Regions from separate parts of the Mycolicibacterium tusciae JS617 genome, predicted to be linked through region 2. Evidence: riboswitches for the same ligand, from Rfam matches in the RefSeq annotation. Region 2 holds a riboswitch; the other holds the start of a gene.

Region 1 (14,819 bases), 3.3 Mb from region 2:
CAAGGGCCGGTTCTTCCTGGACACCGCCGAGCTGGCCGACGATATGGAACGCCGGATGGACGCGCTGGGCTGGGACACCGCGCACATCGTCGGCAACTCGCTGGGCGGCTGGGTGGCCTTCGAGCTGGCGCGCCGCGGCCGGGCCCGCACGCTGACCGGCATCGCCCCGGCAGGCGGCTGGACCCGCTACACGCCCGCCAAGTTCGAGATCGTTTTCAAGTTCGTCGCCGGACTGCCCGTTTACCTGGGCGCCAAGGTGCTGGGCCCGCGTGCGCTGAAACTGCCCTACGTCCGGCAGCTCGGCTTCGTGCCGATCAGCGCGACCGCGGACCGCCTCACCGACGAGCAGTGGCTCGACATCATCGATGACGTCACCCACTGCCCGGCCTACTACCAACTGCTGGTCAAGTCCCTGCTGATGCCCGGCCTGATGGAACTGGCCGAGGCCGAGACGCCCACGCATCTGGTCATCTGCGAGAAGGACCGGGTGCTGCCGCATCCGCGATTCACCAGGCACTTCACCAAGCATCTGCCGAAGTCGACGCACGTCACGCATCTCGAAGGCGTCGGACACATCCCGATGTTCGAGGCGCCGCAGCAGGTCGCCGACCTGATTGTCAGCTTCGTCGACCGCTACGCGCAGCCAGCCCGAGACGACAAGCCGCACGAAGCCATCGGGTAAGCAATCGGGTAAGCAATCGGCTAGCTCCTCGCGGACTCCAGCACCGAATTGAGCGTCTTGCTCGGCCGCATCACCGCAGTCGTCTTTTCCGGATCAGGCCAGTAATAACCGCCGATATCCACCGAGTCCCCTTGCACCGCGGCAAGTTCCGACACGATGGCGTCCTCGTTTTCCGCCAAAGTCTTGGCCAGGCCGGCGAAATGGTCGGCCAGCTCCTTGTCCTCGCTCTGCTCGCCGAGCTCGGCCGCCCAGTACATCGCGAGGTAGAACTGACTGCCGCGGTTGTCGAGCTCACCGGTTTTGCGTGACGGGCCCTTGTCGTTCTCGAGCAGCTTGCCGATCGCGGCGTCCAGCGTCTTGCCTAGCAACGTGGCGCGCTTATTGCTGGTCTTGTCACCAAGTTCCTCGAAGCAGGCGCCGAGCGCCAGGTACTCGCCGAGCGAATCCCACCGCAGGTGGTTCTCCTCGACCAGCTGATGCACATGCTTCGGCGCCGACCCGCCCGCGCCCGTCTCATACATCCCGCCGCCTGCCATCAGCGGCACGATCGACAGCATCTTCGCGCTGGTGCCGAGCTCGAGGATCGGGAACAGGTCGGTCAGGTAGTCGCGCAGGATGTTTCCGGTAACGGCGATGGTGTCCTGCCCGCGGGTGACCCGCTCCAGCGTGTACCGCATAGCCCATACCTGCGGCATGATCTGGATGTGCAGGCCCTCGGTGTCGTGATCGGCGAGGTAAGCCTTGACCTTCTTCCTCAGCTCCGCCTCGTGCGGACGTTCGGTGTCCAGCCAGAACACCGCCGTCATGCCTGACGCCCGGGCCCGGGAGACGGCAAGCTTGACCCAGTCCCGGATCGCGGCGTCCTTGGTGACGGGCATGCGCCAGATGTCGCCCTCTTCGACGTCCCAGCTGAGCAGCACCTCGCCGCTGTCGACGTCGACGATGTCGGCGACGCCGTCCTCGGGGATCTCGAAGGTCTTGTCGTGTGAGCCGTACTCCTCGGCCTTCTGCGCCATCAGGCCGACATTCGGCACCGTGCCCATCGTCGTCGGATCGAACTGGCCGTTGGTCTTACACCAGTTGATCATCTCCTGGTAGATCCGCGAGAACGTCGACTCGGGGTTGACGGCCTTGGTGTCCTTGGTCCGACCGTCGGCGCCGTACATCTTGCCGCCGAGGCGGATCATCGCAGGCATCGAGGCGTCCACGATCACGTCGCTGGGCGAATGGAAGTTGGTGATTCCCTTGGCCGAATCCACCATCGCCAACTCGGGACGGTGCTCGTGGACGTCATGGATGTCCTGGATGATCTGCTCACGTTGGAACGACGGCAGCTTCTCGATCTTGTTGTAGAGGTCGACCATTCCGTTGTTGACGTTCACACCGAGTTCGTCGAGCACGTCTTGATGCTTGGCGAATGCCTCCTTGTAGAAGACCTTCACGCAGTGACCGAAGACGATGGGGTGGCTGACCTTCATCATCGTCGCCTTGACGTGCAGTGAGAACATCACGCCGGTGTTGTACGCGTCCTCGATCTGCTGTTCGTAGAATTCGACGAGCGCCTTTTTGCTCATGTACATGGATTCGATGACGTCGCCGTCTTCCAGCTTCGTCTCGGGCTTGAGCACGATTACTTTGCCGTCCTTACCGCCGTTCTTGGTCTTCAGCTCCATCCGCACCTTGCGGTCGCGATCCAGGGTCATCGACTTCTCCCCGTGGTAGAAGTCCCCAGTCTTCATGGTCGCGACGTGCGTGCGCGACGCCATCGACCACTCGCCCATGCTGTGCGGATGTTTGCGGGCGTACTCCTTGACGGCGTTGGGGGCGCGACGGTCCGAATTTCCTTCGCGCAGAACGGGGTTCACGGCGCTGCCAAGGATCTTGCCGTAGCGCTCGTTGAGCGCCTTCTCCTCGTCGTTCTTCGGCTGCGCAGGATAGTCGGGAACCGCATACCCCTTCTCCTGCAGCTCTTTGATCGCGGCGTAGAGCTGCGGCACGGACGCGCTGATGTTGGGCAGCTTGATGATGTTGGTGTCGGGCGACTGCGTCAGCTTGCCCAGCTCGCCCAGGTTGTCGCCCACCCGCTGGTCTTCGGACAGGTGATCGCCAAACTCGGCCAGGATGCGAGCCGCGACCGAGATGTCGCTGGTTTCGATGTTGATCCCCGCAGGGTCGGCGAAGGTACGAATGATCGGCAGAAACCCATAGGTCGCAAGCAGCGGCGCCTCGTCGGTCAGGGTGTAGATGATGGTCGGCTGCTCTTCGCTCATGTGATGTCTCCCGGCGTCTTCATGGTCAGTTCGACGAAGCTCCGCGTTGTGTGCGGTGGCTACCAGTATTGCGTCGAACACGACGCTACGCGTGGGCCATCTGGCGCTCTTGAGCGGGCACTTCACCTACTGGCGGGTAGCTTTCGGCTCAACGGAAAACAGGCTACTGGCAGGCAGTCAGCCCCATGAGATAGTCTGTCCTCGGTCATGAGCGCCAGCATCAAGCCCCGGCTTGCTGGCCGGCAACCCTCCAACCGCGGTGGGGTGCTCCGGGTGAAGACCAGGTTGAGCAGCCGCTAGCGAGCGGGTGCCGGCAAGCGCGGGTCCGTTTGACGGGCCCCCTGACACAAATGGAGGGCCGTCCCATGAGCGCGCCAGAAGACCCCACCCAGAAGTGGGCATTCGAGACCAAGCAGGTGCACGCGGGGCAGACCCCGGACATCGCGACCAACGCACGTGCCCTGCCGATCTACCAGACCACGTCGTACGTGTTCAACAGCACCGAGCACGCCGCTGCGCTGTTCGGCCTCGCCGAACCGGGCAACATCTACACCCGGATCATGAACCCGACGCAGGACGTCGTCGAGCAGCGCATCGCCGCGCTCGAAGGAGGCGTCGCGGCCCTGTTCCTGGCATCGGGCCAGGCCGCCGAGCACTTCGCGATCCTCAATCTGGCCAACGCGGGCGATCACATCGTCTCCAGCGCGCGGCTCTACGGCGGCACCTACAACCTGTTCCACTACACGCTGCCCAAGATCGGCATCGAGGTCAGCTTCGTGGAGGACTCCGACGATCTGGACTCTTGGCGGGCGGCTGTGCGCCCCAACAGCAAGGCTTTCTTCGCCGAGACGATCTCCAATCCCCAAATCGACATCCTCGACATTCCCGGCGTTTCCGGCGTCGCCCACGAAGCCGGGGTGCCGTTGATCGTCGACAACACGATCGCGACGCCGTATCTGATCCAGCCTCTGGCCCACGGCGCGGACATCGTCGTGCACTCGGCGACCAAGTACCTGGGCGGACACGGCTCGGCAATCGCCGGCGTGATCGTCGACGGTGGCACCTTCGACTGGACCAACGGCAAGTTCCCCGGTTTCACGACACCCGACCCGAGCTACCACGGCGTGGTTTTCGCCGAACTCGGGCCTCCCGCATACGCATTGAAGGCTCGCGTGCAACTGCTACGCGACCTGGGCTCGGCGGCGTCGCCGTTCAACGCATTCCTCGTCGCCCAGGGGTTGGAGACGCTGAGCCTGCGCATCGAGCGGCATGTGGAGAACGCGCAGCGCGTCGCCGAGTACCTGGCCGCGCACGACGACGTCACCTCCGTGAACTATGCGGGGCTGCCCAGCTCACCGTGGTACGAGCTCGGAAAGAAGCTGGCCCCCAAGGGAACCGGTGCCGTGCTGGCGTTCGAGCTGGCCGGTGGGATCGAGGCGGGTAAGGCGTTTGTCAACGCGCTCTCGCTGCACAGCCATGTCGCCAACATCGGTGATGTGCGCTCGCTGGTCATCCACCCGGCATCGACGACGCATGCGCAGTTGTCGCCGGAGGAGCAGCTGGCCACCGGTGTCACGCCGGGACTGGTGCGCCTCGCGGTCGGCATCGAAGGCATCGACGACATCCTGGCGGACCTCGAGCAGGGCTTCGCCGCGGCCAAGCAGTTCAAATCGGCAGGGTCGACGGATCCCAAAGCCGCGGCGGCGTTCTGATGACGGTGCTCGAGGGGGACATCGACGTGAATAACCCTCAAACCTTGCCTGCCGAAGGCGAAGTCGGCTATATCGACATCGGCTCACTGACACTGGAGAACGGCGCAGTCATCAACGATGTCACGATCGCCGTGCAGCGGTGGGGTGAGCTTTCGCCCAACCGCGACAACGTGGTCGTCGTGTTGCACGCACTGACCGGCGACTCACACGTGACGGGCCCGAACGGTCCGGGCGACGAGACTGAAGGTTGGTGGGAGGGCGTCGCCGGACCCGGCGCGCCGATCGACACGAACCGCTGGTGTGCGGTCGCCACCAATGTGCTCGGCGGCTTCCGTGGATCGACCGGTCCGAGCTCGCTGCACCCGGACGGGAAGGCGTGGGGCTCGCGGTTCCCGCTCGTCTCGGTGCGTGACCAAGTAGAAGCCGACATCGTCGCACTCGAGGCGCTCGGCATCACCGAAGTCGCCGCGGTGGTCGGCGGCTCGATGGGCGGTGCCCGGGCACTGGAGTGGATAGTCGGGCATCCCGACAAGGTGCGCGCCGCCCTGGTGCTGGCCGTCGGGGCCCGCGCAACCGCCGATCAGATCGGCACCCAGAGCACCCAGGTCGCGGCGATCAAGTCCGATCCGAACTGGTGCAACGGCGACTACTACGGCACCGGCCTCGCGCCGGATATCGGGATGCAGATCGCCCGCAGGTTCGCGCATCTGACCTATCGCGGCGAGACCGAACTGGATGACCGCTTCGGCAACGACCCGCAGGGTGACGAAGACCCGGCGCGGGGCGGACGCTACGCGATCCAGAGCTACCTCGAATACCAGGGGCGCAAGCTGTCGGCGCGGTTCGACGCGGGCACCTATGTGGCCCTCACCGAATCGCTGTCCAGCCACGACGTGGGGCGCGGCCGCGGTGGCATCGAGGCGGCGCTGCGAAGCTGCCCGGTACCCGTGGTGGTCGGCGGTATCACGTCAGACCGGCTGTATCCCCTGCGGCTGCAGGAGGAATTGGCGGCACTGTTGCCGGGTTGTACCGCATTGAACGTGGTCGACTCGATCTTCGGCCACGACGGATTCCTGGTCGAGACGGAGGCGGTGGGCGTGTTGATCCGCAAGACGTTGGAGTTGGCGTCAGGCTCATGACACGTAGCCAGCAGCGCTCTCTGTCGTTCGGTGCAGAAGCCGCGGCCTACGAGCGCGGCAGACCGTCGTATCCGCCGGAAACGATCGATTGGTTGCTCCCGGCCGGTGCCCGCGATGTCCTCGATCTCGGTGCGGGGACAGGCAAGTTGACGACGCGGCTGGTCGAACGCGGACTGGACGTGGTGGCCGTCGACCCGATTCCGGAAATGCTCGAGCTGCTCAGCAATTCGCTGCCTGACACGCCTGCACTTTTGGGCACGGCGGAAGAAATTCCGCTACCCGACGACAGTGTCGACGCCGTGCTCGTGGCGCAGGCCTGGCATTGGTTCGACACGGAACGCGCCGTCAAAGAGGTGGCGCGCGTGCTGCGGCCGGGCGGCCGGCTCGGCCTGGTGTGGAACGCCCGCGACGAGCGGATGGGCTGGGTGAAGGATCTGGGTGGAATTATCGGCCATGAGGATGCCCAGTTCAACGAAAAGACCACGTTCCCGGATGTATTCACCGATGTCGAACGTCACCGTGTCGACTGGACGAGTTACCTGACGCCGCAGGCGCTCATCGATCTGGTCGCATCTCGCAGCTACTGCATCACCTCGCCGGAGAAGGTGCGAACCCATACCCTCGACCGGGTCCGCGAGCTGCTCACCACCCATCCAGCGCTCGCCAGTTCCAACGGTCTGGCGCTGCCCTACGTCACGGTTGGCATCCGCGCGACATTGTCCTAGGCGGCTTGACCGTTAACTGGTGCCCAGCGGATCGATCGTCCAGGCGATGTACAAGATCGTCGCGCTGACGCTGGCGGTCGTGGCGACGTCGATGCCGCGACTGCGCACCGCAAGCAAGCCCGCCCGGTCCTCGGACAGGGTGAGCCTCAGCACCGCGGCGACAGCCACGCCGATCGCCAGTACCAATGCGCCGCGGCGCCAATAGCCGGCGACCACAAGTCCGAACGCCACGATCAGGATCACGCCGGGCAGCAGAATCGGCCACTGCCGGCCGAACACATTGCGCGCGAACTCCCGCAGCGTCACAGGGCCGCCAGTGCTATCGGCTCTTCGCGCGAGCGCTCATCGCTACCTCGGCTCGCTCGACCACATTGGTCAGCAGAAACGCGCGGGTGAGCGGGCCGACTCCCCCGGGGTTGGGCGACACGTGACCCGCTACCTCCCATACGTCCGGGTGCACGTCGCCGACCAGCTTGCCCGCATCGTCACGGCTCACCCCGACGTCGACCACGGCGGCGCCTTGACGGACCATCTCGGCGGTGACCATGTGCGGGACACCGGCGGCGGCGATGATGATGTCGGCATCGAGGGTGTGCTGCGGCAGGTGCCGAGTCGCGGTGTGGCACAACGTGACCGTCGCGTTCTCGGAGCGACGGGTCAGCAGCAGACCCAGCGGCCGGCCGACCGTCACTCCGCGACCGATGACCACGACCTCGGCGCCGGCGATCTCGACCTCGTAGCGACGCAGGAGGTGCACGATGCCGCGCGGGGTGCAGGGCAGCGGAGCCGGCTCGTTGAGGACCAACCGCCCCAGGTTCGTCGGGTGCAGCCCGTCGGCATCCTTGCCGGGGTCCACCCGCTCCAGCGCGGCGTTCTCGTTGAGATGCTTGGGCAGAGGCAGCTGCACGATGTAGCCGGTGCATTCGGGGTTGGCGTTCAGCTCGTCGATGGTCTCGTCGAGCGTGGCCTGGCTGGTGTCGGCGGGCAGATCGCGGCGAATCGAGTTGATGCCCACCTTGGCGCAATCGGCGTGCTTGCCGCGGACGTACGCATGTGAGCCGGGGTCGTCCCCGACGAGCACCGTTCCCAATCCGGGAGTGTGGCCCGCCTCGGATAAGCGCGCAACGCGCTCCTTCAGGTCGACGAAGATCTCGTCGCGTGTGGCTTTACCGTCCAATGTGATCGCACCCACGCACCATTCTCCCGTCGCTTCGCTCGCCTGCGAAGCCAGTCTGGCATGCTCGGTTCCATGGACACGGTGATGAGCCACTTGGGCGAAGAACAGACAGCTCAGCCCAATGTGTTCACCCCGGCCAAACTCGGCCCGGTGACGCTGCGCAACCGAGTCATCAAGGCGGCGACGTTCGAGGCTTCTTCGCCGAACGCGCTCGTCACGGACGACTTGATCACCTACCACCGCCTGCCCGCCGCGGGCGGTGTCGGCATGACCACGGTCGCCTATCTGGCGGTGTCCAAAGGCGGGCGCACCGAGGGCAATGTGATCTGGTGGCGTCCGGAGGCCATACCCGGTCTGAAGAAGCTCACCGAGACCATCCACGCCGAAGGTGCGGCGATCAGCGCGCAGATCGGGCATGCCGGCCCGGTCGCCAACGCCCGCTCGACGAAGGCGACGGCGTACGCGCCGGTGCGATTCTTCAATCCGCTGTCGATGCGCTTCGCGAAGAAGGCCACCCGCGACGACATCAACGACATCACCGAAGCGCACGCCAACGCCGCCCGCCTTGCGATCGAGGCCGGGTTCGACGCGGTCGAAATCCACTTGGGGCACAACTATTTCGCGAGTTCGTTCCTCAGTCCCCTGATCAACCGGCGTACCGACGAGTTCGGCGGATCGCTCGAGAACCGCGCCAAGGTGGCGCGCGGCATGGTGATGGCGGTCCGGCGTGCGGTCGAGTCCGAAGGCAACCCGATCGCCGTCACCGCCAAGCTGACCATGGCCGATGGTGTGCGGGGCGGCATCTCCCTCGAGGAGTCGCTGCAGACCGCGAAGTGGCTGGAGGAAGACGGCGGACTCGACGCCATCGAGCTCACCGCGGGCAGCTCACTGGTCAATCCCATGTATCTGTTCCGCGGCGACGCGCCGATCAAGGAGTTCGCGGCCGCGTTCAAGCCACCGTTGCGGTGGGGTATCCGGATGACGGGCAAGAAGTTCTTGCGCGCGTATCCCTACCGCGAAGCGTTTCTGCTGCGGGACGCCAAACTGTTCCGCGCCGAGCTCAAGATGCCGTTGATCCTGTTGGGCGGCATCACAAATCGCGAAACGATGGACCTGGCGATGGCCGAGGGTTTCGATTTCGTCGCGATGGGACGGGCACTGCTGGCCGAACCCGACCTGATCAACCGCATCCAGGAAGACGGCGACGCACACTCGATCCGGTCGCTGTGCACCCACTGCAACAAGTGCATGGCCACCATCTACAGCCACACGCACTGCGTGGTGACAGGCTCGCCCGGTTAGCGAGGCGTCTCCACCGCCAGCATCGGCTGCGCCCCGAACTGCAGTACCGGCTCGGTGCGCGTCCACTCGTCGGTCCTTATGACCAGTTCCTTCGCGGTGACGGTGTAGGTGACGCCGTCCTTCTGCGCAAAGAATTCGCCAGGCACGGTGGGCTCGGCGACGACGGTGAGCACCGCATCCGCGTCGGCCAGTCGCGCGCCGCGATACTGGTAGTGACCGGCCTGGTCCACGCATATGGCCACGATCGACTGGTCGGTGCGGCTGAACGTGACCGCCGACTGCGGAGCATCGCAGCGAATCTGGGAGTTGATGAAGCCCCGGTCGTCGGTGGGATACGACGGCTGCGCACCGGCGGCGGGCAACGGGATTGCCGCCGCCAGACCCACTGTCACCGCGGCGCTCACCACCAGGACTGCAGGCGCCTTGGACACCATGATCAACGACACCACGAACCCGCCCACGGCGCCTGACGACTCGCCGGGCGAACGGGCAAATATTTGATGATCAGTCGGCCAGGCACGCATGACGAGCATCCAGACCCGCGCCGCAATCGGGTTCATACCGATAGAGTTGGTCGCGATGAGCCGACCAGCCCCGCCCGCGCTGACCGTTCGATACGACGGGTCGACCCGAACCTTCGCGCCGGGCAACGACGTAGTCGTCGGCCGCGATCTTCGCGCCGACATCCGTATCGCACATCCGTTGATCTCCCGCGCGCACCTTGTGCTGCGCTTCGATCAGGGCCGATGGGTCGCGATCGACAACGGCAGCCTCAACGGGATGTACGTCAACAACCGGCGCGTCCCCACCGTCGACCTGCAGGACGGCCAGCACCTGAACATCGGCAACCCCGATGGGCCGCAGCTGAGTTTCGAGGTCGGGCGGCACCAGGGCGCCGTCGGTCGGACGCCGACCCAATCGGTGCCCATCGGCGCGGCGCGCCCAGCTCCCGATACCTCGTGGCCCACTCAGGGACCGCCGCATCCCCCGGCCTCCGGACCGATGCCTTCACGGCCGCTGCCGCCGCCGAGCGGTGCGCGTCCATCGGCCGCTCCGCTGGGACCACAACCGCGCTACCCCTCGGCGCCGCAGAAGCCGGCCGCCTACAGCGGTGGCCCGGCGTATCCGTCCAGCCCCGCGGCGCCGACGCGGCAACCTCCGATGTCGCAGCCGATGTCGCAACCGGCGCTCGAGTCGGTCACGGCGATGGGGCCGACGGCCGCCCCGCGCGCGGGCGAAGGCAATCTCGCGACGAGCATGCTGAAGATCCTGCGACCGGGCAGGCCCGCCCCCGCGGCGGGGACCCCGGGCGCCATCAAGATCGGGCGCGCCACCGACAACGACATCGTCGTGCCCGACGTGCTCGCCGGACGTCATCACGCGACGCTCGTGCCCACCCCGGGTGGAACCGAGATTCGCGACAACCGCAGCATCAACGGCACGTTCGTCAACGGCGCGCGCGTCGACTCGGCGGTGCTGCGCGAGGGTGACACCGTCACGATCGGCAACATCGACCTGGTGTTCACCGGCGGCACGCTGGCCCGCCGCACCGAGACCGCCGCCGCCACCCAAACCGGTGGCCTGGAGGTGCATTCGATCACGTGGACGATCGAGGGCAACAAGACGCTTCTGGACAACATCTCGATCGCCGCGCGCCCCGGCACCTTGACCGCCGTGATCGGTCCGTCGGGCGCAGGCAAGTCCACCTTTGCGAAGTTGGTGGCCGGCTACACCCATCCGACGACCGGCACCGTGTCCTTCGAAGGCCACAACATCCACGCCGAGTACGCCTCACTGCGCTCCCGCATCGGCATGGTCCCGCAGGACGACGTGGTGCATGGTCAGCTGACCGTCCGGCAGGCGCTGATGTACGCCGCCGAGCTGCGGTTGCCGCCGGACACCACGAAGGCCGGCCGCGAGCAGGTCGTCATGCAGGTCCTCGAGGAACTCGAGATGACCAAGCACCTCGAAACCCGCGTCGACAAGCTCTCCGGCGGTCAGCGCAAGCGCGCCTCGGTCGCCCTCGAGCTGTTGACCGGACCGTCGCTGCTGATTCTCGACGAGCCCACCTCGGGTCTGGATCCGGCGCTGGACCGCCAGGTCATGACGATGCTGCGCCAGCTCGCCGACGCAGGCCGCGTTGTGCTGGTGGTGACCCACTCGCTGACCTATCTCGATGTCTGCGACCAGGTGCTGCTGCTGGCACCCGGCGGAAAGACCGCGTTTTGCGGGCCGCCCAGTGAGATCGGCACCTCGATGGGCACCACCAACTGGGCCGACATCTTCAGCTCGGTCGCCGGCGACCCGGACGCGGCCAAGGCGCGCTACCTTGCCCAACACGGGCCGCCGCCCCCGCCGCCGGCGGTAGAGAAACCCTCCGACCTCGGCGAGCCGACCAAGACGAGCCTGCGCAAGCAGTTCTCCACGATCTCCCGCCGCCAGATGCGACTGATCGTCTCGGACCGCGGCTACTTCCTGTTCCTGGCGTTTCTGCCGTTCATCATGGGCGCGTTGTCGCTGTCGGTGCCCGGAGATGTCGGCTTCGGCGTTCCCAAGACCGCGCTAGAGGGCGGCGAAGCGCCGAACGAGCCGGGACAGATTCTGGTGCTCCTCAATGTTGGCGCCATCTTCATGGGCACCGCATTGACGATCCGGGCGCTGATCAGCGAGCGGGCGATCTTCCTGCGCGAACAGGCGGTCGGATTGTCCACGACCGCATACATGCTCGCGAAGGTCTTCGTCTTCTCCGGCTTTGCGTTGATGCAGTCGGGAATCGTCGTCGCCATCAACATCTGGGGGAAGGGTTGGGGCCCCGGAGCCGTCGAGAGCGGCGCGGTGATACCCAACCGGTCCCTGGAGTTGTACGTCGACGTGGCGGCGTGCTGTATCGGGGCGGCAATGGTCGGCTTGGCCCTTTCGGCGATAGCCAAGTCCAACGAGCAGATCATGCCGCTGCTGGTGATCGCGATCATGTCGCAGCTGGTGTTCCAGGGGGGCATGATCCCGGTGACCGGTCGCATCGTGCTCGACCAGATGGCGTGGGTGACTCCCGCCCGCTGGGGATTCGCCTCGACGGCATCGACGATCGATTTGCTCAGGCTCGTACCGGGCCCACTGACACCGCAAGACTCGCATTGGAAGCACACCGCGGGCGCTTGGTGGTTCAACATGGCCATGCAAGGGCTGATCTGCGTCGGCTACCTGAGCCTGGTGCGGTGGAAGATCCGGCTCGCCGCCGCCAACTGATTCCGATGTTCTGCAGCACGGCCGTGGCCCAGCGCATCGAGCGTGCGGAGGCAGACCTCATCGCGGCGGGCACCGAGTCGGCAAAGGGCCGCTACAACGAAGGCTTCGTCCTGCCGATCGCGGGCGGCGCGGCCTGCTTTGCCGGGCAGAATTCACCGTTCAACAAGGTCGTCGGGCTCGGGTTCGGCGGCATGCCCGATGATGCCGAATTGGACGAGATCGAAACGGCTTTCGCCGAGCGCGGCTGCGCGACCCAGGTCGGGCTGGCACACCTGACGGACCCTCAGATCGCCGCGGCGCTGACGGGTCGCGGATATCAGCTGGTTTCCTTCGAGAACGTGCTCGGCCGTCCGCTGACCGAATCGCTGGAACGGATCACACCCCCCGGTGTCGAGATCCGAATCAGTGGTGACGACGAATTCGGGCCGTGGCTCGACACAATCGTCGAGGGCTTCGCCAACCCGGACACGCAGGGGGTGCCCTCGCATGAGGACTTCCCACGCGACGTTCTTGCGGACGCCACCCTCGATATGGTCACCGCGGGCGCGACTCGGTACGTCGCGCTGCACGACGGAGTCGTCGCCGGCGCGGCCAGCATTCGATTGGCCGACGGCATCGCCCAGCTCACCGGTGCGGCGACCGCCCCTGCACACCGACGGCGCGGGGTACAAACGGCACTTCTCGCGGCCCGCCTCGTCGACGCCGCAGCGGCGGGTTGCGACATCGCCGTCGTCACGACGGCGCCCGGTTCGAAATCCCAGGAGAACGTGCAGCGACGCGGTTTCGACCTGCTCTACACCCGCGCAATCCTGGTCAAGCCCGCGCCGGAGCCAACCGCTTGAGCGCGAGCCCGCCTTCGAACGGCCGGTAGCCGAACGCGGGCGGTGCGACGTAACCCGTGTCTTGAAGCGGCGTGCGCACCTCGGCGACCGTCGGTCCGATCTGCGCAGCGATCGGGGCAAGGGCATCGAGATCGAAGCGGTACAGGCGACCCGCATTGCCGCCGAGGATTTTTCGGCAGTTGTCCTCGGACTGGTCGTGTAGCGCCCACCGGATGGCCAGCTTGGAATGTGGCGCAAAGCCTTCCTCGTGGGGATAGTCGCTGCCCCACATGATGTGATCGGCGCCCAGGTAGTCGATCATCGACTTCTCGTACGGTGTGAGTTCAGAAGCCAGGTAGCAGTTGCGCTTCGCATACTCGCTCGGCGACAGGGTGAGTTCGTCGATCGAGGAACCGCCGAACATGCCGTACGTGCGGTTGCCCGCTTCGGTTTTCATGCTGGGCACCATGACGTCGAGCAGCATCATCTGGTCTTGCAGCCACATGGTGCCCTGCTCGGTCGGCACGAAGCGCAACGTCGGGTGACGCTCGAACACCCCGGCGAGAATGAGATGGTTGACGGTGCGTTGCGCCCACAGCGCCATCTCGGTCACCAACACGGCGTTCGAAGCCGGTTGATCCATCGGCATCACCGGGCTGCCCGCGCCCGCATGCTGAACCAGTGTCAGATCGAGCTCCGTGCATAGCGCCCAGATCGGTTCGTAGCGGGTGTGAAAGAGCGGGGCGACATTCGGATCGCCCGGTGAGACTGCGGGCAGTAGCACGCCGCCGAAGCACTTCTGCTTTGCACCCCAACGGATCTCGTCGAGGGCCAGGTCGATGTCGTTCGGAAAAATCTGGATCAGACCACGGCGCCGATCCGGTGCCAGCGCGCAGAAATCGACCTGCCACCGATTGTGGGACTGCACCCCCGCCCATCGATGTTCGAACTCCTCACGGGTCTTCGGAAGGCTGATCGTGATGTTCGGGCTGGTCGGAAAGAACGGCGGCACGGTGTTGGGCAACAGCACTTCGGCAGCCACCCCGTCGGCGTCCATTTCCGCCATCCGCAGTTCGTGGTCCCAGTTGCGCTTCGCGGTCGCGATGATCAGATCGTCGAACGGGCTGACATAGGTCTTCGCCCAGGCGTCGAAATCATCGTGCAGGCGCGTCGGCAAGTATTTCTTGTAGTCGTAAAGGTCTGCGCCCGCGTGTGTATCCGTCGAAATGACGACATAGCGGTCAATCGTGTCCCAGGTGGCTGCCATCTGTTGATCATGCTCCATCCGCCCGTCTACGGCGTCTGAACAGAGCCAAGACTCTCACCGGCCGTCACGTTGTCGGTGGGCCACCATGGAGCCCGATGCGGGCTCCCCACACTACCGACTCGACCGCCAGATTCACGCGACGTCCCGTACCGCCATCGCTATCACTGGGTGTCACCCATTCGACGGCGGCCTTCCCCGAGACATGCAGCGTCGTGCCCGTGTCGAAATCGATGAACAGCAACGCGGCGCTCGGATCCACGGCGAGATTGCCGAAACTGTTGAACATGTTGTTGCCCGGATAGTCCGGCCACCACAACACATCGCCGTCGACATGGACGAATCCGGGTGGGCCGCCCCGATGAGATGCGTCCGCGCCGCGAGTCGGATGGATGGTGCCGAGAAAGAAGGTGTCGGCATTCGCAATAAGCCGTTCGTGCTCGGCGCTCAGCGTCGACGAACGTTCGACAGGCCGCGGGGA
Region 2 (14,819 bases):
AGCGTTCCTGTCGCCTGCCAGGAGCATGGGACCAGCGTGAGCTGATTTTGCCAGGGTGATGGGACCACCTGGATTGCCAGTTATGGGACCACCGGCGCGTCGCGTCGGCGGTCCCTTCATCTGTTCGTTTGATCGCCGTGACGGTTCAAGTCACGGAGGCGGCGGGCATGGCTTTTCGGGAGGTCAGTGTGAACGAGATCAGGGAAGTGCTGCGGGTGTGGCTGGGGGTCGCCGGGGTTGCCGGCACCGGGTTACCGCACGATTGCCGCGCATTGCGGCGTGGACCGCAAAACGGTGCGCCGCTACGTCGAGGCCGCGCAGGCGGCTGGTTTGCGCCGTAGCGACAGCGTCGAGGCTGTCGATGACGGGTTGATCGGGGCGGTCGCCGACGCGGTGCGCCCAGTACGCCCGGATGGTCACGGCGCGGCGTGGGAACAGTTGGTGGGGTTCGAGCAGCAGATCACCGCGTGGGTAGCCGGCGACGGTGAACAACGTCCGTTGACGATCACCAAGATCCACACCCTGCTGGCTCGCCAAGGCTGCCTGGTGCCGTATCGCACGTTGAACCGATTCGCCGGTGAGCGTTGCGGTTTCGGTGCCAAGGACACCACGGTGCGGGTCACCGATGGGGATCCCGGGGTGGAATGCCAGATCGATTTCGGCTACCTGGGGATGCTCACCGATGCCGATGATGGGCGGCGCCGCAAGGTGCACGCGTTGATCTTCACCGCCGTCTACTCCCGGCACATGTTCGTGTGGCTGTCCTACTCCCAAACCCTGGCGGCGGTGATCGCCGGCTCTGAGGCGGCGTGGGATTTCTTCGGCGGCGTGTTCGCGGTGCTGATCCCGGACAACTTGAAGCCGGTGATCGCCGCTGCTGATGCGGTCAACCCGCGATTCACCCAGGGGTGGCTCGACTACGCCAGCCATGTCGGATTCCTCACCGACCCGGCCCGCGTGCGCTCTCCGAAGGACAAGCCGCGGGTGGAACGGGCGGTGCAGTACGTGCGCGGAAACTTCTGGGACGGTGAAACATTCACTAGCCTCGAGGAGGCGCAGCAGGCTGCGACGGCGTGGTGTGTGCGTACTGCCGGCACCCGCATCCACGGCAGCACCTGTGCACGCCCGCTGGAGGTGTTCACCACCGCCGAGCAGGCCCTGCTGCTGCCGGCGCCGGGTGTCTACGACGTGCCGGTGTTCAAAGCGGTGAAGGTGCACCGCGATTTCCACGCCGAGGCGGCCAAGGCGCTGTACTCGCTGCCCGAGCACTGGATCGGGCACACCCTCGACGTCCGTGCCGACAGTGAGCTGGTGAAGTTCTATCACCGCGGTGTGCTGGTGAAAGTCCATCCCCGCCAGCCTCCGGGTGGCCGCAGCACCGACCGTGCCGACTTACCCGAACACAAAGCCGTCTACGCGATGCGGGACCTGGCGGCGTTGATCGCTACGTGCGCCGCACACGGCCCCAACATCGGGATCTACGCCGAACGCATCCTGGATGACCCGCTGCCCTGGACCCGGATGCGCACCGTTTACCGGCTCCAAGGCCTGGTCCGCCGCTACGGCGCCGATCGCGTCGAACGGGCGTGCTCACTGTCGCTGGACCTCGATGTCGTCTCGGTCAACAAGATCGCCTCCATGCTGGAGCGCGGCACCGAGAGCGCCGCCCCGCAACTGCCACGAGCAGTCGGACAGGCAACTACCCGTTTCACCCGATGCCCCTCGGAATTCAATACTCCAACAACATCATTGACCATCGTCACCGACGAAACCACACCGCAGGAGATCCGCTGACATGACGACTCACCGCGCACCCGCCGACCCAGTCGGCGCTGACCTGACCCGACTGCTCAAAGCCCTCAAACTCGGTGCTCTGGCCGACACCCTGCCCGAACGGGCCGCCCTGGCCCGCCAGCACAAACTCAGCCACATCGGTTTCCTCGAAACACTTCTCGCCGACGAGGTATCCCGACGCGAATCCCGTTCAGCTGCCCTACGGGCGACCAAAGCCGGACTCGATCCGACGATGCGCTTCGACACCTGGACCGCACAAGACGACCTGCGCTACGACCGCACCCTGCTCGGCGACCTGACCTCGCTACGATTCCTCGACGCCGGACAGTCCGCGATCATCCTCGGACCCGTCGGCGTAGGCAAGACACATCTAGCAACCGCACTGGGACACATGGCAATTCGACGACGCTACACCGTACAGTTCGCCCGATCCGACAAACTGTTCACCCGACTGCGCGCCGCCCGCCTCGACAACACCGTCGACGCCGAGATCCGTCGACTAACCGCCATCGACGTCCTCATCATCGACGACTTCGCACTCAGGCCCCTCGGCGCCACCGAAACCAGCGACTTCTACGAAATCATCGTCGAACGACACCGCGCCAAAACGACCATCGTGACCTCCAACCGAGAACCCGCCGAATGGCTGACCATGACCGCCGACACCCTGCTCGCACAACCAGCCATCGACAGACTCACCGCCACCGCCCACACCCTCGTCATCGAAGGACCGTCCTACCGGCAACGCACCCGACCCGGCCAGCTTGACCCAGACCACCCCGACGAGCATCCTCAATAACGCGCCACGGTGGTCCCATCCCCCTGGCAATCAGGTGGTCCCATCACCCTGGCAAGCGACAGTTCCTGGTCGGCGCTGGGGGATCGGGAACACCCATACCCTTCGCGCTGGACGCATAGGCTTTCGTGTGTCGGCTGCCGTGGGGCGATGCGTCTGCACCTAAGCCTCGATCCACCGACTGACCTGGTGTGTGGCTGTGAGGTCGGGCTGTCGTTGGTCGTCGGGTTGTGCGCATGAGGTAGCTGCTGGTTTGCCCAGCTTTTCCTCTGCGCTCCGTTCGGGGGCTTTCGGCCAGGTGGTCAGACAGTAGCGGCATTGGGCGGGCTAGGGCCGATGATGTTGTGCCACAGCATGAGCCAGGCCCGAGACCAGGGCCAGTGGGTGGGTAGGTGCAGGATGGGCCGGCGTTGCGGACGGGCGAGTCGCGCGGGAATGTTGACGATCTTGCGGCGCAGTGTGGATCCCCGCGCCCGGCCGTGGTTCTCACCTGCCAGCACCCCGGCGGCGCGCAGCAGGTTGTGGGCGATGGCCGCGCACAGGATCCAGGCGGAGTTCGCCCCGAAGCGGCCCGACGGGATGTGTGCTAGCGGTCCGTCGATCAGGTCGGCGAACACGGTCTCGATGATCGCGTGTTGGCGGTGGGTGATGTCGGCCTGATCGGCGGGCAGGTCGGTGTTGGTGAAGAACGGGTGATATCGCCAGACCGGAAACAGTGCGTCGGGAAACCGGGCGTCTTTGACTCGACGCACGATGAGGCGCGCGGTGATTCGATCGGGGGTGGATGCAAAAGCGGTGTAGGGGATTTCGGCGACTTCGGCATCAGAGATCCAGGCCCCGGTATCGGGATCTTGGACTGCGCCGGGATAAGACACCGGGGTCCAGGCGCTCTCGTCGATGGCGGCCAGCGCGCGTTCCACGGCGGGGTTTCGGATCATCACCAGCGAGAACCGGGCGCCCGCGCGCAGGCAGCTCCGCACCACCGCCCGGTTGCCGTAGGCCGAGTCGCCGCGCACCAGGATCTGCCCGCTGGCTCCGGCGGCGCGGGCGGTTCTGATGGCTTGGGCGACCATGCGCCCGGCACCCTTGGCCGAGGCGGTCTTGCCCGCGCGTAGCCGCATCCCGGCGATCACCGGTGCCGACCCCGCGGTGCTGATGGTGGTGGCCAGCGGTGAGAGTCCCTTGCGCAGGATCTGCTTGCCGGCGATCTTGGTGTGTCCGTAGGAGGCGCCCTGTTTGGCGCGCCCGTAGACCGGACGTAGCAGCGAGTCGATGTCGATGAACACCGACCCCTTGGCGGCATCAGGGAGCAGGTCGACCCTCCCACACAGCGCCACCAGATGGTCACGTAGTACCGATTCGAGTTGGCGGGCGTGACCGAAGGTGAACTCTCGCAACAACGTTCCGACCGTCGACGGTGCGTACACGCCGTCGAAGAGCGTCGTCATGCCGCCGCTGCGGACCAGGTCGATGTCGTCGATGCAGTCCGCGCCCGCGCACATGCCCGCGATCAGCGTGGCCAGTTTCGGAGACGGGTTGGCCGCCCCGGACTTGATCCGCGGCGCGACGATCTGGACCTTCTCCGAGAGAAGCCGAGTCAGCCCGGTCTGCTGGGCCAACGTCATCACCGGTACCAGCCCGGCGCACGACACGAGATGATCGTCATCGAACACCGCTGACTGCGAAGCGAAGCTGTGCGAAACTTGCACTGGAAGTGCCTTTCCGAACTGACCCGATTGTTTGTGTGAGAACTACAATCATCCCAGTTCAGAGGGCACTTTCCTCATTCCGACACCCAGAAAACACCAGGTCAGTCGGTGGATCGAGGCTAAGATCGGGATGGGGCTGCGAATATGGATGGAAACACCGGCGACGAACTCGGCAAGGCCATAGGAGACCTCGTTCAAGCGAGCATGTGGGCCGTGGTTGTTTACTGGTTTCTCAGCGCGGTCGTCGCGGGTGCGATTGCTGGCGATCGCAACCGCAGTTTCGTAGGATGGTTCTTCGCCACGTTCCTGTTCCTTGGTCCGCTCGGCGTCGGCTTCGCCTTGATCGCACCACGCGGCGGCATGGGCAGGCTGCTACAGACACCGCCCCCTACTGCGAACGTGCCAGCGTCATCGAAACCGAAAAAGGCAGTGGCCAAATCTGATCCGCTGGCTGAAGCTGAAGCAGAAGCCGAGGCAGCCCAACAACGTGCTAAAGCCGCGAGAGCGCGAGCTGAAGAGATGCGCCGCCGCGCCGAGAAGAATCTGTAGGCCACGCTGGCGTACGCAGTCGCCGCCGCCCCTTGGCGGTCGACCGGAAAGGCCAACGCTGAAAACAGAGGGACTGCGCTGAGATACTGGGTGGCGTGGATGGTCTAAGCATTGGCGCGCAAGAGGGCAACATCGAGATCTACGGCTTGCCGGACGGTACGGAGCTGGTCGAGGTTCCGGCAGAGTTAGGCAAAACGTTGGCGCACCTCGGCCTGCACAACTCTGATCTGCAATTCGCGACCGAATGCCTCGACGCCCTGACAGCACGTGCCACCTCGACCGACGAAGGGCCCGATATTGTGCAGCAGGCGTTGTGGAACGCCGCCCTCGTGGCGACATACAAGTGCTTCGGCGACAACCGTGCGCGAGAGCGTCTCAAGGTGGTCGACATCTTCGGTGAGAAGCGCCAGACCGTCGACTACTACTGGGATCTGCGGAGAAAGAACGTCGTCCACGACGAGAATGACCTAGCGCAGGCGCATGTTTTGGCCGTTCTGAATCAGGCGGGAGCCGAGCCCAAAATATTCGACGTCCTCTGTTCGGTAATGGAGTTCACAGATGCCGATACGAAGAATGCGGCGGTGCTCCGATGGGTCGTCGATATGGCGCGGGCATGGGTCGAAGAGCAGATCGAGATGCGCCGCAGCTCGATTGCCGACGAACTAAATAACTGGAGTCGTGAAGCGCTGGACGCCCTAGCCCCGATGCTCGGTCGCAAACCGACCACGGACACAATCGGTGTCACCCGCGTGACGCCGACCAAGTAGCCACAGGGCGATTCCGGAAGGTCGCGCGAATCGGTGGGCTGATGCCCAAAGAGTTATAGGTGTCAGTGCCGGTGGGTTACTCGATGAAGTCGTTGCCGGTGTTGCCGCACATGATACGGGTGGCCTCGATGCTCTCGGGCGTCTCGTCGCTGTAGAAGGACACAATCGCGTTCTTCTGAGCGATCTGCTCGTCTCGGTCGAGGATGCACCGTCGCTGAAGGCCCGGAACGGCCTGGAACTCTTCCTGAGAGAAGTCGCGCTCCGCAGCTGTACACATGCCCGGTGGCCGCTTCGGATTGAAGACCTGGACGTAATAGGGTCCGCCGTTATAAGCCGTGAACTGGCAAAAGAGCGCATTCATACGCCCGCCAGGTGGCGTGGTTGTCGCGGGACTCGCACTCATAGTTGGGGCGGGCATTGCGCTCGCTGATGGAGCTGGCGTTGTCTCCGCCACAACGGTCGACGATTCGCTGCTGTTCGTCGTGGTGGGGGCTGACGGCTGAATCGGCGAACAAGCAGTAAACGTCAGCAGAACGGTCCCCAGTACACGGATCCTCCCCATGCGTCTCATGCGAGCGGAGTGTTGGACTATTCGCCCCCGTGCTATTTCGGCGCGATCGAGTCCCCTTACCTCGTGACGTGATGGTAGGGGTGTGAGAGCCGCGTTGAAGACCTCGGCGTGCTTCCATCTGATACCCGTCGCCGGTGGGTTAACGGGGCAATCGGCGGTTGGGGTCGGCCTGACTATCGTCACCTCCGCGCAGTTCGTCGGCGGCAGCTACTCGTTCGAACGGCACTCTGATGGCATCCTTTGGGTACACACATTGCAAGGGCCGTACTTGCCGTTTGCGACTGCGGTTCTGTGGTACGTCGGCGGACCGATCGCCGTTGGCTGGCTGATGGCAAAAGGGGCTCAGTACACCGTCGGCGATTTGATTGGCGGCGTGAAGCAATGGTTTTCGAAATCCGAGCCACCTAAACAGATTGACGCTCAGTCGGACTCAGAACCGTCGCCCCCTGACCAGCAGCAGCCATAGCCGGTGGCGGCGGTGCGGTCTTGTTCCGGCACGGCCAATAGCCGCCGTCACCCGTTCAACCGGATGCGCTCAGTCAGTGACGCACGGTTACCCGGGCCGCCAGCGCCGTTACTTCTTGCCGCGCCTAGATTTCTGGGTCGGCTCGAATGCTGGTTGCTTGACTGGGTCGGATTCAATGGCCGTCAGCTTGCGGGTTGCCGCCTCAAGTTCGTCTAGGGCCGTTGTGAGTCGCTTCCCAAGCTTTTCGAATTGTTCAACGTCGTCGTTCGCCCCGGCAGCGGTCATCGGCTCATTCCAATTATGCGCAATCTCACGGACTTTCGTTAATGCTGCTTCAATCGCGGTGTCAGTCGTCAGCAACAGCGCGCGGATAACCAATTGCTCTAATTTGTCCGAGTGCTCGATATGCAGTTGCCGCACATCAAGGACTTTGGCCGTCCGGACGGCTGGAGAGACACTGTTTGATTCCGAATCGATGCGGTGCTGGAACGTCGCATCGAACAGCTTGCGTTGGGAGTCCAGCGTCGTAGGCCGCTCCGCAAGGATCGCCGCGACTTCCACGCGAAGTTGGTCGGCGCGTGCGGCGGCTCGGTCGCCAGTTGCTTCGTCCTTCTTGGCTTCGAGTTCCCTGGTCTGCCGGTTGAGCGCGGCTTTGTTAGTGCGCCACAGCACGATCAACGAACCAGCGAAAAGCAGCGCGGAGCCGCCGAAGGCAAGCAGTGGACCTGCCAACATCGACAGCATCGACGCTTGGGTTCCGAAGTTGAATATCACAGTGTCTAACTCCGCGTTGAAGTTTGAGTCACCGGGTGACGCGGGGTCGCTGGGATGACGGTACGTACAGCTTGTCGATTCCCTCCACGCTGTCCGCCGATTTTCCAAGCACGACAAGGTAACTCTTGACGAAATCTACGTCATACCCGGCGTTCATTAGTATGTCGATAGGCGGGAAGTACTTGGCGGCGAAAAATCTTTCGCGTTGTCGCGCATAGCCGTTGTAACCGGCGTCGTGGAGGGCTTGCAGCGCCTCTCCGATCTCGGGCGGCACGCCGGGGTGGCGTTCGCCGGTCGCGAGGTCAAATGCTTTCGTCGCCGCTGCCCACCCGGCCACTTCGTGCGGGTGAACCGTCGCCACGCCGAACAGTTGCCCCTCAGCCAGCCGCAAGCCGAGTTCCAGCAGCTTCAGCGGCGGGTCCACGGCCAAGACGGGTCCGCCCCGCTCGGCGTGCTTACCGCGAGCGCTGCCGACGTTCTTGTTGGCGCTGTAGTTCGCGTGGTAGCTCTCGTTTCGCGCCGACATGTGGGGCAACAGCAGCGCGCGTTTGCCCCAGCTTTCGCCGTTTTCGCGTAGGTAGCTCTCGACACCCGCGAATGCGTAAGCGAGGCCACGCTCACTGCCGTCAACCCACACGTTGTCCCTCGGTGCCATGCCGCCATCGTCCCAGCGACCCCCGACAATTCCCACCCTTAAGCGTCTGTGTGCGTGTCGGCGCTCAATGCTCCACGCTCGTCCAGCAGGGCGGTACACGGCACGCCAACGTGCTCTGCGGCGACCTGGCACATGGCGGCAATCAGCCGAAGCTCGGCGTCAGCGGTGTCAACGGTGCGGCCGGGCGCATGCAGTCGAGCCTATGGGCCAGGGCGGGTGGCAATGCCTCTACCAGAGTAGACATCGTGCCCCCTGTCGGACTCGAACCGACACTTGTGCGGATTCTAAGGCCGCAAGTCCTGCCGCAGTCAACCGGATCGCTCGAACCACGCGGTGTCCCTTCTCGACATCACGGGGTATGAGGCCCTCGCCGTTCGGCCTCCGCCATAAGGATGGCATCCACCATCACCTGAAGGAGCTCAGTCGTGGCGACCAGGAGAAGGAGTTAGTCCTATTGATCTTCGAGTTTGCATCAGGATGAGAACTGCCGCGGTGGCCCTGTAGGGCTGACGTGACGTAATCCACGGTCCATTTCAAGTCGTACAACCGTGCCGCCCAATATAAGTGGACCAAGTAGTTCGGAAAGGACTTCGCACGCGCCACTGCCGTCAGACCGCATGCAGCCGAATCGCCGAATCGCGAAGAGCCCGGTGAGGTCGCCAGCGTCGCAATGTGCCAGCAGACGCCAAAGATGTGGGTCAGTCGGATCGACTCGTGGAGTTGACGAATGCAGCTGCACTACATTCGCATTGGGGTCGATCGGATTCTCGCCTTCCGGGTTGACTGGCCCATCATCGTCAGAGACGACCAGTGGGAACTGCGGCAGTATCGCCCCTGCCATCTTTTCGACGGCGTAGGCCGATAAAGAGCTTGACCGGCCCCGCACTTGGAGGTGCTTTTCGATTAGGTTCTTGGTGTAGTGCCATAGGCGGCCCAGAGACTCCACGAGCTCTGCCCTGTCTGTCGCGTCGTGCGGGAGCAGGTAGTTCTGCCCGCGTTTCGCGTGCATGAGTGCCGATCGCTCAGCCCCATACATCCACCGGTTGATCCATTTTCTATGGTTCGACACTTCCGGCGGCGTGAGCGTGGCGAGGGGCACGAGCTGATCCGCGCAGTCGAGCGCATCCATGAACCAGTCGTGTTCGGTTTCCCACTTTGTGGTGACGGAGTTGTGCGCCTCCTTGGGCCGGGGCCACCATCTCCGGAGTCGGGGTTGCGTCGCAGGCACACGTCGTCGGGGCCGAATATCGCTCAGCAGCGATTCGAAGGCCAGAAACAGATTGCGGTATGCATCAAATAGGTCGTCGGAGGTTCTGGCCATTCGGACGAATCTGAAAGCGTCGTCGGCTAGGGGCGTTGGCGGTGGTGGTGAGGGCATGATGTTCCCGCTCGCGTCTTTCACCACACCGGTCGCATTGATCTCTATCCCGAACGACTGCACGACTTGGCACCGCATAACCACGCCACGCGCTGCGGGATCCGGCCACCAAACCAGGGAATCGTCAGATGCATCGTGGATCACGCAGTCTGCCTGTCCGGTCACGGAAAGGTAGTCCAAACCCCGGTTGGCGGCGTTGAGCGCCTCGGTGAAGGTTATATCGAAGTCTGTCGCCGATGATGGCCCACAAGTCACGACGGCCTTCTGACCACCCGTCACGGACGTGACCCAGCCGTCTAGCGACACCGTGGCCGACGCGCGTGCGCGCTTCCGCAAGAGGAAAACCGCGCCGTTGCGCCACGTGTCGTGCGAATCCTGGAGTGGAACGCCTGCATATTCACCGACCGGCACCGGGTCAGTATCTGTCATGCCCCGGGAAGCGCGACTCGTCGTCAGGCATGAAACTTGCGTCAGCACCAGGCACCAGCGCCCACGTGGTGGACCCTCTCAGCTGCAGCGATCAACGCGAACTCCAGATCGCGATCGCTGAGAGGACTTGCCGGATATGTTGCGTCCAGAGCTTCTGAAGCAATATCGAATCCGGGGTTAGTGATGAACAGGGTGTTCCTACTTGGTGCTGGCTTCAGCCGCGCAATCAGCGCCGAGATGCCGATGATGAATGAACTCTCGACCGCCGTGCAGGCAAGCGTTCCAGACCTTCCAGGTGCATCAACACCTTTGGCGAATAATTTCGAGCAATGGCTGAGTTACCTGATCGACGGGCCGCCTTGGTTGTCACAGGGGGACCAGCTGCGTAATCAAGCAGCATTCAATGATGTGGCTCAAGCTGTCCATACTGCTTTGGATGAACGACAGACAGCGGCCGTTACACATGGCCCCTGTCCTGAATGGCTCAAGAAACTTGTGCTGTACTGGCAGGCGACAGCGGCGACAGTGATTACTTTCAACTACGACTTGCTTGTCGAATTGGCTTGGTACATCGAGGTGCAAAACCGCTCGATCGACATGACACGGATATATCCCGTCCCTCTGACGTATATCGCGTCTCGAATGGGGACTGTGTTGGGTGGTTCAGAGTCGACCTCGGGCTTGCGTCTGCTGAAGCTTCACGGGTCGCTGAATTGGCGCTACTCCGGTCCCGGTAGCCCGCCGGGAGACGTCATTTATGACATGGGGATCAACGGCCGGGAAGGATGGACAGTCGAGGGGATCTCGTCTCGGTACGACAACGCCGATTTGCTTTCGTCAGATCGCGACCCGATGATCGTTCCTCCCACAGCCGTCAAGAGTTCTTACTACAACAACCGAACGTTGCGGTCGCTGTGGGTGCAAGCGGCGGACGCCCTCAGGGCCGCCGAGGAATTAGTCTTGATGGGTTTCAGCCTCCCTGTGACCGACCTTCTGGTGGCGTCGATGCTGACGACCAACCTCCCACAGGCCGCGACCATCGTTCCCGTCGACTTCGGCAGGGCTGTGGTTCAACGGGTGGTGGACGTGTTCGGGTTCGATGATGTTGACGACGATCGCTTGGTAGATACATATGCGGGCTTGGGAGACGAGGCAATCCCAGGGTGGGTGGCCGCCTTCGCCAACTAGGCCCTGAATGACCGCCGCTCAGTCGGTCGGGGCGGGCGACCGTGAGGTGAAAGGCACGATCATCTAGTAGGTCCCGCTGAGCCGCCGCAGCGGCCATCCGGTATCACGCTGGCAAAGCCCGAGGAGGCGCGTGAACAAGCCAGAGTGGCAGTACATGGGTGTTGTCGGCAACGACCCATTGGAAGTCGCAGAGGCCGGGAGCCGGATCAGCAGCGAGTGCCTCCGAATCCCGCCGTCCCCGGCCGGAACGGTGCCCTCCTGGGTGACGAATTCGGACTTCTTCGACGGGTCTTTGCTCGCTGTAGCGGTCAAGGACGAGCGCACGGTCAAAGTGTGGGGCACTGCGTTCATGATTGGACCCGGCCTGGCAGTCACAGCCAAGCACGTCCTTGACGACCACTTGGAGGAGGCATTGCGGGGTGAAAAGGAGGTGTACTGCGTCGGTTTGCGGCCGGGTGGTCGTCTGGAGGTATGGCGGCTTCAGCACTACGGATGCTCCAACGACGACGGCGACCTAGCGATCCTGTCCCTTCAGTTGGTTACTAATTTACCGGACGACAATCGCTTTACATGCCTTCCTTTGACGACAAGGACACCGTATGCGGGAGAACAGCTTACGATTGTCGGCTTTCGCTTCGAAGAGGCCGAAGCGCGAACTGAACCCGACACCTTCCCGCTCACCGGCAACTTGTACACCGCCGTTGGCGTCGTGACTGCGGTGCATTGGCCTCGACATCCGCTTCTGGCCCCATTCCCCGTCATCGAGATTCAGTGTGGCTCGCTGGGTGGCATGAGCGGTGGCTCAGTCTTCGGCCAAGATGGCGCAGTCGTCGGCGTCATTAGTCGCGGTTTCGAAGCCGACGATCATCAGGGGCCGACCTTCGCGGCGTGGTGTGTCGACCTATTCCGCTGGACCGTGACGGCATCGTGGCCCCCAGGGGCGTACCCACCCGACCTTTCGATTGTGCACATCCCCTTCATTCGCATCGACGGTCGTGAGCACTACACCCTCGACAACGACGGCACCCCCCACTTGAAGATCTGGCACGGCGACGGACATCCGCAGAATCCGGACGCCGCGCCGCAGCGATAGCGGGGTTCCCCGAACGGGACATTTCCAGCTGTTCGCGGCGGATCGACAACGCGGAGGACCGGGCCGTTGGCCGAGCTTCAACTCATCGCCGTTTGCCTCTGTTCGCTCAAGCAGGCCCGCCCGCTTAGAATGGCGATTGCTTCACGAGTTGCCGCGTCAAGCTCCGACTTGCGGCACGCCAACCCCACGCTCGTGGGTGGCTCGGATGACGAAGCGGCTGGCACTAACCGGTGTCGGCAAGAGCGCCCCTATCTATGGGGCCCGGACTCTCCGGGAGTACGTATGACCACATCCGGCGTGAAACTCAATAATACTCAGTGTGATCGGGCGGTCGGTGTGCTGGTGGGCACGGCAGCCGGTGATGCACTTGGAGCCGGGTACGAGTTCGACGAGCCGATGGCGGCTGACTATCCGGTAGCGATGATCGGCGGTGGGCTGGGGCCGTTCGAGCCCGGCGAGTGGACCGACGACACTTCGATGGCCATCGCGATCGCTGAGGTCGCGGCAACCGGAGCGGACCTACGGCACGAAGAGTCGCTCGACTCCATCGTCGAACGGTGGCACTTGTGGTCTCTCACCGCGAAAGACATTGGCGTTCAAACGTCCACGGTGCTGTCCGCGGCTGGACAGCGAGGCATCTCGGCACGGTCCGCGTACGAAGAATCGGCGGCCTTTTATGCCCAGAATGGGTACCGCACCGGCAACGGTTCGCTTATGCGCACGGTCCCAGTAGCGCTGGCTTATCTCGGCGATGAGATAGCGCTGGTGGAGGCGGCTCGCGCGGTCAGCGAGTTGACTCATTTCGATCCGGAGGCCGGGGATGCCTGCGTGTTGTGGTGCCTTGCGATCCGCCACGCGGTGCTGATCGGGCAGCTCGATGTGCGAGTCGGTCTGGGGCACATCGACATTGACCGTCGACGACTGTGGATTGCCCGTCTGGCGGAGGCTGAGGCATCGCGGCCTTCAGCATTCTCGGACGACAACGGCTGTGTGGTCGTGGCACTGCAAGCTGCCTGGTCCGCCATCGCCGCCACTCCCGTGCCAGTAGACGACCCCGCCAGCGAGGTGTTCCGTGTCGATCATCTGAGGTTGGCGCTGGTGGCAGCGGTACGCGGTGGTGGGGACACCGACACGGTGGCAGCGATCGCCGGTGGGCTGCTTGGCGCTGCCTATGGTGCATCGGCGATCTCGTCGCACTGGCGGCTAGCACTCAAGGGCTGGCCGGGACTGAACACCGACGGCCTGGTCCAGCTCGCCGAAGAGATCATCGACAACAGTGAGATAGCCAGACCGAAGCCACCACCCAGGCGCGGGTGACATGAACGCCGTTGAGCGGGAGCACAATAAGTGGCGTTATCGGCAAGGAAGCCGTCTGTTGCATCTCGGAGACGTTCTCCGCTGGGGCAATCCGTCGCATCGGCAACTGCGCATCACTGATCGGTACGCCGTTTGAACGCGAGTGCAGCGACATCCCGGAAGTAATGCGCTCCAATGCCCCTTTGAAGCCAATAGCCTCGTCGAATGACCGAACCAGTCCGATGGCCACGCGACGTGCGCCCTGAAATCGTCGCGCGTACTTCCTCATCATTAACCATCAGGATGACACGCGAGCCGCAGCGCCCCCGCCTCTATCACTACACCAGCGGCAGAGGGCTGAAGGGCATCGTTGAGAACCGCGAGTTGTGGGCAACCCATATTTACTTCCTCAACGACCACAGCGAGTACGTCGGCACCTTCAACGTCATCAAAGGCTTGCTGCCCCGACGAACCGTCATTCGGGAGCTGCTTCCAAAGGTTCCGCACCTGCAAAAGGCAGTCGAGGGTTTGCATCCCTTCGAACGTGGCCGACTCCCATGCATTTTCGTTACGTGCTTTTCAGAGGAACGGGACGACTTGAGCCAGTGGCGTGGCTACACCAAGCCGGGTGACGGTTATGCCGTTGGCTTCGATTTAGAACGCCTCAAAGCGCGAGCGACTGACGCAGGCTACCGACTAGAGAAGGTCGAGTACGGCGAGGACGGTATCGCTACTCCGGAGTTCCGCTTAATTCCGTTGTTGCAGGAGCTATTCACGAACTACGCAGAGAACGGGCCGGACACTGAAGAGCGGGCTAAGGAAGCGGTCGATACAGCGCGCCTGCAAATCCAGGAGTTCGCGCCGCTCGTAAAGGATTGGGCGTTCCACGGAGAGAATGAGTGGCGGTTGATCAGCCCACTTTTCGACTACGAAACGACCAAGTTCGAATTTCGGGAGGGTGCGAGTTTCCTTGTGCCCTATGTGAAATTCGACCTTGGGAGACTTGACTCAGAACTTGTACCCGAAATGGTCACTGGCCCTGGTCCCAACATCGACCTTGCCCAGCAGGCCGCGAAGGTCCTGGCCATACAGAACGGAATCGACATCCATCCTGGACAGGCGCAAGCGCCGTATAGATCTTGGTAGATCTGCGCGCCACCCCGAGGACTCAACGTCAGCCCTTCGGCGAGCAGCTTGGTCGTCGGGTTATCAGTGGTCCTTGCGACTTCACGAAACTTCCTCGCGGTACGTGCCCAACTGACTCGGTTGCTCATGCGGGGCAATGTAGTGAGCACCGACAGGAGACTTGTCGGTTTCCCACGATGCAAAGTTCGGTGCGGGCTTCATCGGTCAT

Evidence for each region. Region 2 has a riboswitch for S-adenosylmethionine ahead of MYCTUDRAFT_RS0232030 (ADP-ribosylglycohydrolase family protein). Riboswitches for the same ligand answer to the same signal wherever they lie in the genome.
Region 1: linked by a shared signal. The riboswitch ahead of MYCTUDRAFT_RS37070 (bifunctional o-acetylhomoserine/o-acetylserine sulfhydrylase) and the one ahead of MYCTUDRAFT_RS0232030 (ADP-ribosylglycohydrolase family protein) in region 2 are both predicted to bind S-adenosylmethionine.

What each region holds. Positions count from the first base shown of each region.
Region 1 is NZ_KI912270.1:2,744,961-2,759,779, forward strand. Features, by position in the region: gene ephH (epoxide hydrolase EphH) at 1-682, shown strand, start outside; gene MYCTUDRAFT_RS0215475 (NADP-dependent isocitrate dehydrogenase) at 703-2,952, opposite strand; SAM riboswitch class IV at 3,156-3,278, shown strand; gene MYCTUDRAFT_RS37070 (bifunctional o-acetylhomoserine/o-acetylserine sulfhydrylase) at 3,318-4,664, shown strand; gene metX (homoserine O-acetyltransferase MetX) at 4,664-5,803, shown strand; gene MYCTUDRAFT_RS0215490 (class I SAM-dependent methyltransferase) at 5,800-6,528, shown strand; gene MYCTUDRAFT_RS0215495 (DUF3017 domain-containing protein) at 6,541-6,834, opposite strand; gene MYCTUDRAFT_RS0215500 (bifunctional methylenetetrahydrofolate dehydrogenase/methenyltetrahydrofolate cyclohydrolase) at 6,848-7,720, opposite strand; gene MYCTUDRAFT_RS0215505 (NADH:flavin oxidoreductase) at 7,778-9,007, shown strand; gene MYCTUDRAFT_RS0215510 (hypothetical protein) at 9,004-9,567, opposite strand; gene MYCTUDRAFT_RS0215515 (FHA domain-containing protein) at 9,587-12,253, shown strand; gene MYCTUDRAFT_RS0215520 (GNAT family N-acetyltransferase) at 12,259-13,095, shown strand; gene MYCTUDRAFT_RS0215525 (amidohydrolase family protein) at 13,067-14,341, opposite strand; gene MYCTUDRAFT_RS0215530 (pyridoxamine 5'-phosphate oxidase family protein) at 14,406-14,819, opposite strand, start outside.
Region 2 is NZ_KI912270.1:6,082,050-6,096,868, reverse strand. Features, by position in the region: partial or broken gene istA (IS21 family transposase) at 168-1,794, shown strand; gene istB (IS21-like element helper ATPase IstB) at 1,796-2,593, shown strand; gene MYCTUDRAFT_RS0232090 (IS1380 family transposase) at 2,893-4,299, opposite strand; gene MYCTUDRAFT_RS0232085 (hypothetical protein) at 4,444-4,848, shown strand; gene MYCTUDRAFT_RS0232080 (hypothetical protein) at 4,944-5,615, shown strand; gene MYCTUDRAFT_RS0232075 (hypothetical protein) at 5,692-5,892, opposite strand; gene MYCTUDRAFT_RS0232065 (hypothetical protein) at 6,269-6,652, shown strand; gene MYCTUDRAFT_RS0232060 (hypothetical protein) at 6,761-7,396, opposite strand; gene MYCTUDRAFT_RS0232055 (hypothetical protein) at 7,455-8,081, opposite strand; gene MYCTUDRAFT_RS38615 (hypothetical protein) at 8,554-9,738, opposite strand; gene MYCTUDRAFT_RS0232040 (hypothetical protein) at 10,072-11,076, shown strand; gene MYCTUDRAFT_RS0232035 (trypsin-like peptidase domain-containing protein) at 11,207-12,169, shown strand; SAM riboswitch class IV at 12,309-12,418, shown strand; partial or broken gene MYCTUDRAFT_RS0232030 (ADP-ribosylglycohydrolase family protein) at 12,452-13,444, shown strand; gene MYCTUDRAFT_RS0232025 (DUF2971 domain-containing protein) at 13,691-14,611, shown strand.